Regions from separate parts of the Planococcus sp. PAMC 21323 genome, predicted to be linked through region 2. Evidence: predicted binding sites of a transcription regulator. Region 2 holds the regulator's gene; the other holds the start of a gene.

Region 1 (7,414 bases), 210 kb from region 2:
GTTGCGGTTACTGAACAACGGACAAAAGAAGAAATCGATGCATTCGTGCAGGAAATTGCTGTGAAAGTACAGGAAGTGGGGGCTACTCATGCATAAGGACAACCAAGCGCTAATTTTTGAAATGACGAAAGAAGGCCGCGTCGGCTACAGCTTGCCGACACTTGATGTACCAGAAATAGACTTGAGCGAACTGTTACCAGCTGATTTGATCCGTACAGAAGCAGCTGAATTACCTGAAGTATCGGAACTTGATATTATGCGTCATTACACAGCGTTATCTAACCGTAACCATGGTGTAGATTCAGGTTTCTATCCATTAGGATCGTGTACGATGAAATACAACCCGAAAATCAACGAATCTGTTGCGCGTTTCCCAGGATTTGCTAATATTCATCCGTTACAAGATGAAAAAACAGTTCAAGGAGCTCTTGAATTGATGTTTGATCTGCAAGAGCATTTAAAAGAAATTACAGGCATGGACGAAGTGACATTGCAGCCAGCTGCAGGTGCGCACGGCGAATGGACTGGCTTAATGATGATCCGCGCTTACCACGAGTCTCGTGGCGACTTCAAACGGACGAAAGTCATTGTTCCAGATTCGGCACACGGTACAAACCCTGCTTCAGCAACTGTTGCTGGATTTGAAACCGTTACTGTAAAATCGAGTGACCAAGGACTTGTCGACTTAGAAGATTTGAAACGCGTTGTTGGAGACGACACAGCTGCTTTAATGCTTACAAATCCGAATACACTTGGCTTGTTTGAAGAACAAATTTTAGAAATGGCTGCAATTATTCACGAAGTGGGCGGGAAATTGTATTATGACGGCGCCAACTTAAACGCTGTTATGTCAAAAGCGCGTCCAGGAGATATGGGCTTTGATGTGGTTCACTTGAATTTGCACAAAACGTTCACTGGACCTCACGGCGGTGGTGGACCCGGATCTGGTCCAGTTGGTGTGAAAAAAGATTTAATGCCTTATTTGCCAAAACCTATATTGGTTAAAAAAGATGAAGCGTATACGTTTGACTACGATCGTCCAGAATCAATCGGTCGTGTAAAACCGTTCTATGGTAACTTTGGAATTAACGTACGTGCATATACGTACATTCGCTCTATGGGACCAGATGGTTTGAAAGCTGTTACAGAATACGCGGTATTAAACGCTAACTACATGATGCGTAGATTGCAACCCCATTTCGATTTGCCGTACGATCGTCATTGCAAGCATGAATTCGTTTTGAGCGGTCGTCGTCAGAAAAAACTCGGTGTTCGGACGTTAGATATGGCAAAACGCTTACTTGACTTTGGCTATCATCCACCAACAATCTACTTCCCATTAAATGTAGAAGAAGGCATGATGATTGAACCAACAGAAACCGAATCAAAAGAAACATTGGATGCTTTTATTGACGCGATGATTCAAATTGCGAAAGAAGTAGAAGAAAATCCGGAAATCGTTCAAAATGCACCGCACACGACGGTAATCAATCGTTTAGATGAAACAAAAGCAGCACGTAAACCTGTGCTTCGTTACTACAAAGCAGAATAAAGTCGAAAAGACGTGTTGGCCAAATTGGCTTACACGTCTTTTCGTTAAAGAAGCTGGTAAAAATAGTTATAAGAAATTCAAAGTAGTAAAACATCCTAATACGTCTCTGAACAGTTTTTAATCGACCTGAATATCATATGTCATAAATATAGAAAAAACCCTTCCAGCAATGTGTGGAAGGGTTTTAAAGCTTAGTTTTTAGATTTGATTTTGCCAGTCCATTGTTTGAACCCGCCTTGCAATTGGAACAATTGGATATAGCCTTTTTTCTTTAAGAAAATGGCAACCCGTCCGCTGCGTGCTCCGTTTTGGTCATACAAATAGACTGGTTTGTCTTCGCGGATTTCTTTGTAGCGCTGACGTAATTGTGATTGTGGAATATTACGTGCGCCAAGAATATGTCCCGCTGCAAAATCTTTTGGCTCGCGAACATCAATTAATTGTGCTTTGCGGTAGCCCTCGATAAATTGTTCTTGTGTCAAGTTCGTGACAGCTTTTTTTATACGGAAATACGAAATTACCGCATAAATGATGATTGCCAATAGTACTGCGATCGTAATGTACAAAAATTCCAATGATCTTGCCCCTTTCTCATCTTCTTTTATTATAAGAGAAGAGATGACGGATATTCAATGCCAATGTTACACTAATTATCGGAAATAGGAGGCGATCTTGTGAAATATCCAAAATGGATGTTTATAAATTCAGGTGAATGCAGCCCCTCTTTTAATATGGCGCTCGATGAAGCCTTATTAAATTGGCATAGCGAAGGGCTTATTCCGCCGGTGATTCGATTTTATGGTTGGATGCCTGCTGCCCTATCAATTGGTTATTTTCAAAAAGTAGAAAAAGAAATTGATATGGAAGCTGTCGAGCGTTTGGGGCTAGGCTTTGTCCGCCGTCCTACAGGAGGCAGAGGGGTTCTGCATGAACACGAACTTACATATAGCATAATTGTTAGCGAAGCTTATCCGAATATGCCAGAAACTGTGACAGAAGCTTATCGTGTACTAAGCGAGGGTTTACTAGAAGGTTTTAGAAATTTGGATTTAGATGCCTATTTTTCGGTACCAGATACAGAAGACAAGCGTGCTGACTTAAAAAAACCAAAATCAGCTGTTTGTTTTGATGCACCAAGTTGGTATGAAATGGTCGTTGAAGGAAAAAAAGTAGCTGGCAGTGCTCAAACACGCCAAAAAGGTGTTATTCTTCAACACGGTGCAATTTTAATCGACTTGGATGCTGAAAAGCTCTTGTCGGTTTTTAAATTTCAAAATGAAGAAGCAAAAGAGCGCATGCGCGTCAAAATTCCTGAAAAAGCAGTAGCGATCAATTCGCTACGTGCAAATCCTGCAACTGCAGAAGAATGTGCAGTGGCGTTTAAAGCTGGATTCGAGCAAGCCTTGTCAATTGAGTTAGAGCCCTACGTATTGACAGACCAGCAACTTGCTGATGTCAAGGCATTAGAACAAAAAAAATATGCCAATTCTGAATGGAATTTTCGCGTGTAGTGTCTTTAGTCTTATTTTTTTGAGTTCACGCGTTAAAAACCTTGATAAATAGAGCTTTTTAAAGTGTTTGGAATTTTCATCAGAAACTTGTTATTGAAAACAAGTTTCAATATGTAGTATGATGGGAATCGAAGTAATACTATATATAGTATCCGACTCCATATATCACAAAGGAGGAATTGTCAAATGGTATCAGCCACACAATCCCAGTATTCATTAAACTCACAAGCTTTAAATGAGGATATTCAGACGTTTCCTCAAGTGCACAAAATTACACCAGATATGAAGTTAACGCACAAAGGGGTATCTCGCCTTGTAATGATTGATCGCTATTCATTTAAGGATACGGAGAAAAAGACTCTTAAAGCAGGCGACTTTGTTGTTTTAACTGTTAAAGAAGATCCGAAATTCCCAGCTCGTGGCCTTGGTTATATTGTGTCTATTGATACACAAGCCAATAAAGCAAAAGTTTGGATTGAAGAAGATTACAGAAGTGCAATCGACAATCCTGGGGAACAAGAAGCAGGCATCGTTAATCGCCCAATCGACGTGATTGAAAAGCCGATGGAAGTGTTCTACGAGCAGATTGCGAAACGCAATGCTACCGGATTAGCTTCTGTAGAAACAACACCTGAAAAGCGTAAAGAATGGTTCGAAAAGTTTTATCAGCAATTGGTTGGATTGAAATTTATTCCGGCTGGGCGCGTTCTTTACGGAGCAGGAGCCGATACAGATGTAACATATTTCAACTGCTACGTAATGCCGTTTGTAGCAGATTCGCGCGAAGGAATTTCGGATCACCGTAAACAAGTGATGGAAATCATGAGTCGCGGAGGCGGTGTTGGAACAAACGGATCAACGCTTCGTCCTCGTAATACATTAGCTCGTGGAGTTAATGGCAAATCATCAGGATCAGTATCTTGGTTGGACGATATTGCGAAATTAACACATCTTGTAGAACAAGGTGGATCAAGACGTGGTGCTCAAATGATCATGCTTGCAGATTGGCATCCAGATATCGCAGAATTCATCATTTCAAAAATGCAAAACCCACGTATTTTGCGTTATTTGATCGAAAACACACAGGATGAGACAATTAAAAAATTGGCTCACGACAAATTGAAATTTAAAGCATTGTCTTCCCAAGAAGAAGCAATGTACCAAGGTATCTTAAACTATCGGACAATCCCAGGTATGGGTGGATTTAACGAGAAAATCATGCGCGATGCTGAAACGAAATTGCGTGACGGCGGTACCTATTCTGTTCACAACGAAGAGTTTTTAACAGGTGCCAATATTTCTGTAACATTAACAAGTGATTTCATGACAGCTGTTGAAAACGATGAGGATTTCGACTTACGTTTCCCAGCCGTTGAGTCTTACTCAAAAGATGAAATGGCTATTTATAATGAAAAATGGCAAGAAGTTGGTGATGTTCGTGAGTGGGAAAGCATGGGTCATGGTGTCCGTGTGTACCGCACGATGAAAGCGCGCGAACTATGGAACTTGATCAACATTTGTGCAACTTATTCAGCAGAACCAGGTATTTTCTTTATCGATAATGCAAATGAAAAAACAAACGCTGCAGCCTATGGTCAAAAAGTGGTTGCAACTAACCCTTGTGGCGAACAACCATTAGCACCTTATTCAGTTTGTAACTTGGCTGCGGTCAACTTGGCGCAATTTGCTGATCCAAAAACAAAAAAAGTTGATTTTGAAAGCTTGAAAGAAACAGTACGCGTAGGTGTCCGCATGCAAGACAACGTGATTGACGCAACACCATATTTCCTTGAAGAAAACCAAGTACAAGCACTTGGCGAACGCCGGGTAGGTCTTGGAGTTATGGGATTAGCTGATTTGCTAATTTACTGTGACAAAGAATATGGTTCACCAGAAGGTAACGAACTTGTAGATGAAATTTTCAAGACGATTGCTACTGCAGCATACGAAGTTTCAACTGACTTAGCAGCAGAACGTGGCAGCTTCCCATTCTTAGTTGGGAATACAGATGAAGAAACTGCGGCACTTCGCAAAGCGTTTACTGAAACTGGATTTATGCAAGGCATGCCTGAACATGTTCGCGAAGCAGTTCTTGAAAAAGGAATTCGCAACTCGCATCTATTAACAGTAGCTCCAACAGGATCTACCGGTACGATGGTTGGCGTTTCGACAGGACTTGAACCTTACTATTCGTTCACTTACTACCGTAGCGGTCGCCTTGGTAAATTTATCGAAGTTAAAGCTGATATTGTTCGTGAATATCTGAAGAACAACCCTCAAGCTGACGAAGAAAATCTGCCAAAAGCATTTGTGACATCGATGGACTTAGCGCCAGAAGCACACGCAGATGTTCAGTGTATCATCCAGCGTTGGATCGACTCTTCTATCTCGAAAACAGTAAATGCACCTCGAGGCTATACAGTTGAGCAAGTAGAAGGTGTTTATGAGCGTTTGTATAAAGGTGGAGCAAAAGGTGGTACGGTTTATGTTGATGGCAGCCGTGATTCACAAGTTCTAACTTTAAAAGCTGAAGATAATAATTTCGAAGAAGAAGAACACCAAGAAGATACTGGAAAGCGTCCGATTGTTTTGATCGACACAATCCAAGATCTTCGTTCAACGAATGTGACAATCGGTTCTGAAGTGGGCGATACTTGCCCAGTTTGCCGAAAAGGAACAGTTGAAGAAATGGGTGGCTGCAATACATGTACGAATTGCAATGCTCAATTAAAGTGTGGATTGTAATATAATGAGCGCGGTGGCTAATTAGCCATCGCGTTTTTTGTATTCCATTCAAAAAGCGCCGCTTCGGCAAGTCGCCTTAAGCCTGTCGGTTCTATACAGGTGCATTCGCTTTCTTTTAGTCTAGCTCATGCACCTAGAACCTCGGGGTCTTAAGTCAACTAGCCTATGCGGCAAAAAACGCCGCTTTGGCAAGTCGCCTTAAGCCCGTCGGTTCTATACAGGTGCATTCGCTTTCTTTTATAGTTGCTCGATTGTTCCGATATGTTAAAATAATTAAGAATGTATAAGGGGAAGGGGAAAGTTGAATGCGTGTGCTGATCTTGAACGGTCCGAATTTAAACCGCTTGGGCAAACGGGAAAAAGAAGCGTATGGAACGTTCACATTAGAAGAGCTAGAACAAGATCTTGTGGAATTTTCATATCATCATCATATTGAATTGATTTGTCGGCAGTCAAACCATGAAGGCGAATTGATCGACTGGATTCACGGGGCAGGCGATGAAGGCTTATCGGGAATTGTCTTAAATGCGGGTGCATATACACATACAAGCATTGCGATACGAGATGCGATTGCGGCAATCCAAGTTCCTGTAATTGAAGTACATATATCGAATGTTCACAAAAGAGAAGAATTCCGACACCATTCTTATATTTCTCCCGTAACAATCGGACAAATTGTTGGATTTGGCCAAGATGTCTACAAACTGGCGCTCCACGCGCTACTATTAAAACAAGAGAGAGGCTGACTATATTGAAACTCCAAAAATTACGCAACGAAATGAAACAACGCGAAGTAGAAGCTTTGCTTGTTACAAGCCCATATAATTTGCGCTACATTACAGAATTTACTGGGACAGCAGGATTAGCAATCGTCACACAACAAAAAGCTGTTTTCATTACTGATTTTCGTTATACAGAACAAGCTGGAGAGCAAGTAAAGGAATTTAAAGTGATTCAAGCAGAAAAAAATCTAATGGATGAAGTGGTGAAAACGGTCAAATCCATGGATATCCAAACACTTGCTTTTGAACAAGATTATATGACTTATGCTTCGGCTACACAGTATAAGGAAAAATTAGATTGCAATCTAGAACCTATTAGCAATTTGATTGAAAAAATCCGCATGGTGAAAACAGCAGAAGAAGTATCAGTACTAAAAGACGCGGCTAAAATTGCAGATGATGCATTCGAGCATATTTGTGGTTTTATTCGCCCTGGATTGACAGAACTCGAAGTTTCTAATGAGTTGGAGTTTTTCATGAGACAACAAGGTGCAACTTCTTCAAGCTTTGACATCATTGTAGCTTCAGGATTGCGTTCTGCATTGCCACACGGTGTAGCGACAGACAAAGTCATCGAACAAGGCGACATGATTACCCTGGATTTTGGTGCTCTATATAATGGTTATATTTCAGATATTACCCGTACAGTCGCTGTAGGCGAACCGTCAGAGCAATTGAAAGAAATTTATGCTATTGTATTAAAGGCACAAGAACTAGGTGTGGAGAAAATTGGTCCGGGAATGAGCGGCATTGAAGCGGATGCCATTGCGCGTGATTACATTAAGTCCAAGGGATATGGCGAAGCATTTGGTCACTCGACAGGG
Region 2 (7,414 bases):
CTTTTGCTTCTTCAAGCATTTCAAGATGCGCTTTTAAGTCTTCTTTTTTGAAAAAGGCAGTACCGTAAATACGTTGAAGCATTTTGTTGTCGCTGTTCCCTCTCCAATAAGCACCAGCTACACTTAGTAATTTAAATTCTTTTAATTTACCAGTAGATGGTACGTGAACACCACGGCAAAGATCGAAAAAGTCGCCTTGCTCGTAAATCGAAACTTGGTCGCCTTCAGGAATCGCTTCAAGAAGCTCTAATTTGTAAGGATCTTCGATTGCCGCAAAACGTTCTTGTGCTTCTGCACGTGTCACGTCATGGCGAATTATTTCAACGTTTTCATTAACAATTTTCTTCATTTCTTTTTCAATCAATGGCAAGTCTTCTGAAGTGATCGCTGTATCTGTGTCGATATCGTAATAAAAACCATGTTCAATTACTGGACCAATACCAAGTTTGGCATCTGGGTACATGCGTTTGATCGCTTGAGCTAATACATGCGCACTGCTGTGACGCAAAATTTCCAATGCTTCATCTGATTCAGGTGTCACGATGGCGATTTCCCCATCTTCAGTCAAAGGTGTACGTAAATCGACTAAACTGTCGCCTACTTTACCAGCCAATGCTTTTTTACGCAGTCCTGGGCTGATAGATTGTGCAATCTCTTCAGTTGTTACGCCTTGCTCAAATTCTTTTACCGCTCCATCAGGGAATGTTAGTTGAATCATGTCTGCCATGCCAATCTCTCCTTTTGATTATCTCTAGTGAAATGTCTAAACCACAGGGTCTGGTAGACGTTTCTTTATTAACTTGAATAAAAGTGAACTACAGAAGAATTCTGCTGCCCATATTTCGCAAGAGACTCCGCTGGCTCGCTCCATATATAAGTTCACTTTTGTTCAGTTAAAACGTTCTTTTCTTTTTTTCCACAGAAAAAAGCCCCATCCCAAAAGGGACGAAGCTTTAGCTCGTGGTTCCACCCTTCTTCATTTCAATATGGAAAGATCCATATTGAAAGAAGCTCTGCATCGGCTAACGGGCCGGTACCGTCAACTGCTAGTTAGAAACTGTTCACAGTTGCTGCTCAAAGGGGGTAAGCGAAAAAACGTTACTTAAGAAGCTCACAGCCAAGGCTTCTCTCTCTGAAAGTCGTATAAGTTCGCTCATGTCCTTGTCAAGGCATGTAAAATCTTGGTTCGATTGTTACTACTATAAACCGAATTGTTCCAAAAGGCAATAGTTCTGCCGTTAATTTCGTCGGTTACGTCCATCGAGTTTTACTGGTGTCGTTAGCGCACGAATACGTTCCATAATGCGCGCTGCTTTTAAATCCTCTTTTTCGCCACGCTGTGAATACGTTAAATGGTATTCAAGTTCAGAATAACTAAAATTAGACGACATAAACGTCGGAAGCTTTTCCGACATACGGTAATGAAGAATTGTTCCGAGCACTTCATCACGCGTCCAACTCGACATCGCTTCTGCCCCAATATCATCGAGCATTAACACATCTGCTTTCTTCACGTAATCCACTTTTTCTTGCAAAGTTTGATCGCCAATCGCTTGTTTCATTTCACGCATAAATTCCGGAACAAAAACAAGTACCGATTTGACATTAATTTCAGCAAGCTCATTAGCGACTGCGCTCAATAAATACGATTTCCCAATACCAAATTGGCCAAAAAGATATAATCCTTTTTCAGGTAAATTGTCAGGGCCTGTTGCCTTGTCTAGAAAATCACCAACTGCACGAAATGCTTCCATACGACTGTCATCTAAATCAAAGCCATCAAGTGTTGCTTGCATTACTTCTTTTGGCATATACATGCTATGGATCAAAGATGAAGCATGACGTTTATTGTCATTTGATTCTTTCAATCGACATTTTGTATAAGAAATCCCAATCGTTCCACGTTCTAGCACTAAATTTGGTTCAAAGCCTTTTAAATGATTAATGCAGCCATCTAAGCTAGGGCATTTATTGCAGTCATGGGATTGGTCGATATATTCATACAATTTTCCGAGCCCTCGATCAATTGTCGGGGCATCAATTTCTTCAGCATGATCTCCAAGAAATTTTTGGACGCCAGGATGAGCCAATACTTCTTTACGCATTTCACTATAGCGCTCAGAAAAAGCAGGTGCATTGACCACACGTTTTAATGTTTCGCGAATCGGTTCCATTTAACCACCTTTTCCTTTCTTCAGCGCAAGTTTCGCAAGAAGTTTTTGTTTTTCTATTTCCAGACTTTCGTTTCTTGGCTCTGTTTTAGCAACAGGTACATCGTCTTTTTTATGGAACCATTCCGGTAGTTTTTCTTCGCGCACCGGTTTCCGATTTCCATTTCCAGTAAACGGTTTCGCTACAGTTGTAGGAGAACCTTCTGATTTCCACTTCATGTACTGGGTGTGCTCGACTCGGGCTATTTCCATCGCTTCCTTGGCCGTTGTCACGCCCTTACGTAACCAATGCGAAGCAATTTTCTCTACATATGCTTTTGTTAGTTTCATATCAGTGCGCAACAATACATATTGCAAGAGCACATTGACAACTGCTGGCTTCATGCCATGTGTTATGACCAATTGATTGGCCAGTTCAACATCCGCCGGTAAAGGTTCACTGCCGTTCGCAATATCACGTAATACTTGAATCGGTGGAGCAGTTTCCAAATAAACGAGTAATTCGTCTTGTTTAGTTTTTGGTGTTTCAACTGCACCTTCTTGCTTTTCTGCTGGTTTATGCATTTGAACAAGTTGCGGTGCTGTCGTAGATACTGTTAATTTATAATACTCAGAAGCAGATTTTTTCAAACCTTCTACCGTCAATTTATAATCGTCTTCAATTGCTAATAAAATGACCTTCTGCATTTCTAGTGGTCCCCAACTATATAAATAAGACAGTTTTGTTATAAATTCTTTTATCGTTGCGGTTAATACTTTCTTAGGCACTAATTGCTCAGATAAACCTTGTCTAAGTAAATCGAAATCAAATTCCGAATCCGCTTCATACTTACCTTTTTTGCGTTCTTGTAAATCTTTTTTGACGGATGGATAGCCTGCTTTTGCATGTACTGGCTGAAAAATGTCTGTAAAAGTACGGGATACTTCTTCATAATCTGCCGAAATTTCTGTATACACCAAAAAGCGATTGCGTACTCTTCTATAGGAGGACTCGCCAATTTTACTAAACAAAAACATCGACAATAAAGGATCCATAAAAAAGGTTTTTGGGTCGAGCGGCGGGCACAACTCATAAATAAAAGAGCGATCGCCTTCATTACTCCTATATGTTTTCAACAATCCGATAGCCTCTAGCTGAATTCTGGCATCGAAAATTTTTGCAATTGGATTTCCTAATGTGTTCATTAATGTATAATGAGTCGTTTCTTCTCGGGATGCTTCGCCTTCGGCCCATAAAGTTAAATACAACGCTATTGCCTCTGCACCAATCATCGGTTGATACAATAGCGTTAAAAGTTGCCGATCGTAATTTGAAAATGGATAAGGCAACCGAATACGATATGGATCAGCAGGCTGCAACTCTTTATAATACGCAGTCATAAGTTACCACCTCAATCGATTTTCTTGCCTTCTGGACCTTTGTTTAGCAAATCCTTTAGTTCATCGATAAAAACAGTAATATCTTTAAACTGGCGATATACCGATGCAAAGCGAACATATGCTACTTCATCAATAGTGGCTAATCGGTTCATCACCAATTCCCCAACTTCTTCAGATTTTACTTCTGGATTGCCTTCTCGTCGAAGGTCTTTTTCAATTGTAAAGACAACTTCTTCCAGCTCTTCTAAAGATACCGGCCGCTTTTCACACGCACGAATTAATCCGCGTAAAACTTTTTCGCGGCTAAACTCTTCACGCGAGCCATCTTTTTTGACGACAATCAGTGGCATCTCCTCCACCTTTTCAAAAGTGGTAAAGCGGTATCCGCAAGCTTCGCATTCTCTTCTTCTTCTGATTGACTTCATTTCATCTATTGGCCTTGAATCGACAACGCGTGTGCCGTTATGTTGGCAAGCAGGACATTTCATTTCTACATCTCCCTAACTTCTCTATCTAGTGTATATAGTATAACAAAAATTCCTTAGAAAAATAGAAAAAGCAGAGGATTTTATCCTCTGCTTACGTGTTTTTGGTTAAATGGATTATACAGTTACTGAAACTTTGGATTTTTCAACACTTACTGGTCCCATACCGCGTGGTATTTCTACAAGCTCGCGTGATGTTGAACCTAGTGCTTCTGCGATATATTCCGCTGCAATAGTCGGATCTAGATCGCCGCAAGTGTATACATCTACACTCGCATAGCCATGTTCTGGGAAGCTATGGATGGTTAAGTGAGATTCTGAGATAATCACAACTCCGCTAACACCTTGTGGTGCAAATTTGTGAAAAGCTACCTCTCTTACTTCAGCTCCAGATTTAAGTGCTGCATCAACAAAAGTTTGTTCGATAAAATCCATATCGTTTAATTTGTCAAAATCACACTGCCAAAGTTCTGCAATTACGTGACGTCCCATTGTTTCCATGGTTCGTTTTCCCCCTTTGATATCATTTTGGTTTTTGCGCAAAATATTCAAAGTTGACTACCACGGGGGAAAGTTAGTCCAAAGAGATCCTAACCCTTTAAGCAGTCATGTGAATAAAAAATCTTACGCTCCTAATTCCTAGTTGCTTTGATGGAAAGTCAGAAGTGGTAGTCGTTTTTCAACTACGAATCATAGTATAAAACGTATTTATTGTAAATGCAATAATAATATCTTATTAATTCTCAATCTCTCTCAAAAAAACCATAAGAAAAAACCCTATATCTCCCTTTAAACGGGGAGATATAGGGCAATTATATTATTTTGATACTAAGATCATCGCATTTGCTACTTTTTTAGTTAAATCAATCACACGAGCAGAATAGCCCCATTCATTATCATACCAAGCCAATACTTTCACTTTGCGCTCGCCAATCACCATTGTCGATAATCCATCCACAATTGCTGAACTGGCGTTGCTGTTAAAGTCTACAGATACTAAAGGCTCCATCGTCAATTCTAAGATTCCTGCTAAACCATTTTCAGAAGCTTCTTCAAAAGCTTGATTTACTTCTTCAATTGTAACCGCTGTCTCTAAGTCTACAACTAAATCAACTAATGAGACATTTGGCGTTGGCACTCTTAATGCCATACCGTGAAGCTTCCCTTGCAATTCCGGCAATACTAATGATAGCGCTTTCGCGGCACCCGTAGAAGTAGGGATGATCGATTGAGCACAAGCACGAGCGCGACGAAGATCTTTATGCGGGTTATCCAAATTTTGTTGATCGTTTGTATACGAATGAATCGTTGTCATTAAACCGTTTTCAATACCAAATTTGTCATTTAACACTTTAACAACAGGCGCTAAACAGTTTGTAGTGCAGCTAGCATTTGAAATAACATCATGATGTTCAATATCCAATTTGTCATCGTTAACACCCATAACAATTGTGATATCTTCTTGTTTACCAGGTGCTGTTAAGATCACCTTTTTAGCTCCAGCTTCTAAATGAAGCGCTGCTTTTTCGCGAGAATTGAATTTACCAGTCGCTTCAATGACAATATCAATGCCCATTTCTTTCCATGGCAGATTCAAAGGGTCGCGTTCACTAACCAATTGAACTCGTTTCCCGTTAACAATTAAAGCATCTTCTTCAGAAGATACGTCCCCCGAGAAGGTACCGTGATTTGTGTCATACTTAATCAAATGCGCAAGGGTCTCAGCTGGATATGAGGCGTTGACTGCTGTAATTGTGACATCATCCATCAATATCGCCTGTCTGAAAACCATACGGCCAATACGGCCAAACCCGTTAATTGCAATAGAAACTGTCATGTAGGAATCCTCCGTTTGTAATTAAGTTATACTTATGTTTTTAATTTCTAATATAGTATAACACAATTGCTTATTTAGAGAACCTTTAAAACATATCTTTTATTCTTTTTGAGAAGCGGCTTGCCAACTAACTAAAATTCGCATTAATTGTTGACTAGTTTCTTCTAAACTTCCGTTATTGTAAATCACTGCATCTGCGCCATCTTCTTTCACAGACATCGGCAATTGAGAATTAATGCGAGCTCTTGCTTCTTTTTCAGTAAAGCCATTTCTTTCTACTAATCGTTTCAACTGATTTTCTTCAGTAACGCTGACAACTAAGATTTTATCTACTAAATATTGCAAGCGACTTTCGAATAATAATGGAATGTCCATAATAATGGTTTTAAAACCTTGCTCAAGCAACTCATATCGTTGCTTGAGCATTTCTTGTCGAATTGCTGGATGAATAATATCATTTAAAGTTTTACGGCTAACTGGATCATTGAAAATGATTTCGCCCACTTTTGCACGATTCATTGTGCCGTCTACACTTATAACCTCAGATCCAAACGCTTGTCTAATTTGCTCAAGCGTTTCTGTACCTGGTTCTACAACTAGTCTAGCCACGAGATCCGCATCAATAATCGGATATCCTTCATTTTTCAACATTTCGGATACTGTGCTTTTTCCACTGGCAATACTGCCTGTCAATCCAATAATCATTGTTTGTCCTCATTTCTGACATGTCGGGCAATAAACAGAAGCCCGACCGCCAATTTTTAAGGTCTTTGTATCTGTACCGCAATTTGTGCATTGTTTTTTGCCATACATTCCAAAACGGTCTTGCATGTTGCCTGATTCACCGTTTATATCGCGGTAATCTGAAATTGTACTGCCACCCGCTCTAATACTCTCGAGCAAAATAGCAACAATCGATTTGAACAATTCTATTTTCCGCTTCCGGCTAATGCGACTAGCAGCACGTTTCGGATGAATTTTCATTTTAAAGAGCGCTTCTGTAGCGTATATATTGCCGCAGCCAGAAATAATTTGCCCATCCATAATGATTTCCTTAATTGCTTTATTGTTGTATTTCGAGCTTTCTGCCATTGCAAGAAAATGCTCAAGTGCGCCATCATCAAAAGGTTCAGGCGCCATTAATAGTAGCGGTGGAAAATCTCCTTCTTCTTGCAATACCCGCATTTCACCAAAACGACGAATGTCTGAAAACGCCAACAAATTGCCATCACTTAAAGTCAACACAATATGAACATGACGTCGAAATTTATCCTCCGGAATGGACTGGAGCTGGTCAACATAGAACCAAGCTCCAGACATTCCCAAATGATTTACAAGTAAAAATTCATTGTCTTTTCGTAACGTAAAATAAATATATTTGCTGCGACGTTCTACATGAACAATTTGTGCACCTGTTATATTTTCGATAAAACGATCAGTTTCTAATCGTTTAATAATGGCTTCTTTGCCATTTTCTTTCGATAAGCGGATGACGTCCGACACCGCTACAGCCTCAATTTTTTTACCAATCGAAACAGGGC

The links. Region 2 encodes NrdR, which represses ribonucleotide reductase genes. Its sites were predicted from a motif close to AACACNATATATNGTGTT; they were not measured.
Region 1: a site for NrdR is predicted at 3,199-3,216, ahead of PLANO_RS06975 (vitamin B12-dependent ribonucleotide reductase). Genes of this name have one in related genera too.

What each region holds. Positions count from the first base shown of each region.
Region 1 is NZ_CP009129.1:1,368,035-1,375,448, forward strand. Features, by position in the region: gene gcvPA (aminomethyl-transferring glycine dehydrogenase subunit GcvPA) at 1-96, shown strand, start outside; gene gcvPB (aminomethyl-transferring glycine dehydrogenase subunit GcvPB) at 89-1,552, shown strand; gene PLANO_RS06965 (rhodanese-like domain-containing protein) at 1,744-2,127, opposite strand; gene PLANO_RS06970 (lipoate--protein ligase family protein) at 2,284-3,063, shown strand; gene PLANO_RS06975 (vitamin B12-dependent ribonucleotide reductase) at 3,250-5,808, shown strand; gene aroQ (type II 3-dehydroquinate dehydratase) at 6,114-6,554, shown strand; gene PLANO_RS06985 (M24 family metallopeptidase) at 6,557-7,414, shown strand, end outside.
Region 2 is NZ_CP009129.1:1,153,075-1,160,488, reverse strand. Features, by position in the region: gene thrS (threonine--tRNA ligase) at 1-727, opposite strand, end outside; T-box leader at 939-1,177, opposite strand; gene dnaI (primosomal protein DnaI) at 1,239-2,174, opposite strand; gene PLANO_RS05880 (replication initiation and membrane attachment family protein) at 2,175-3,551, opposite strand; gene nrdR (transcriptional regulator NrdR) at 3,563-4,039, opposite strand; gene speD (adenosylmethionine decarboxylase) at 4,154-4,537, opposite strand; gene PLANO_RS05865 (glyceraldehyde-3-phosphate dehydrogenase) at 4,854-5,873, opposite strand; gene coaE (dephospho-CoA kinase) at 5,973-6,578, opposite strand; gene mutM (bifunctional DNA-formamidopyrimidine glycosylase/DNA-(apurinic or apyrimidinic site) lyase) at 6,588-7,414, opposite strand, start outside.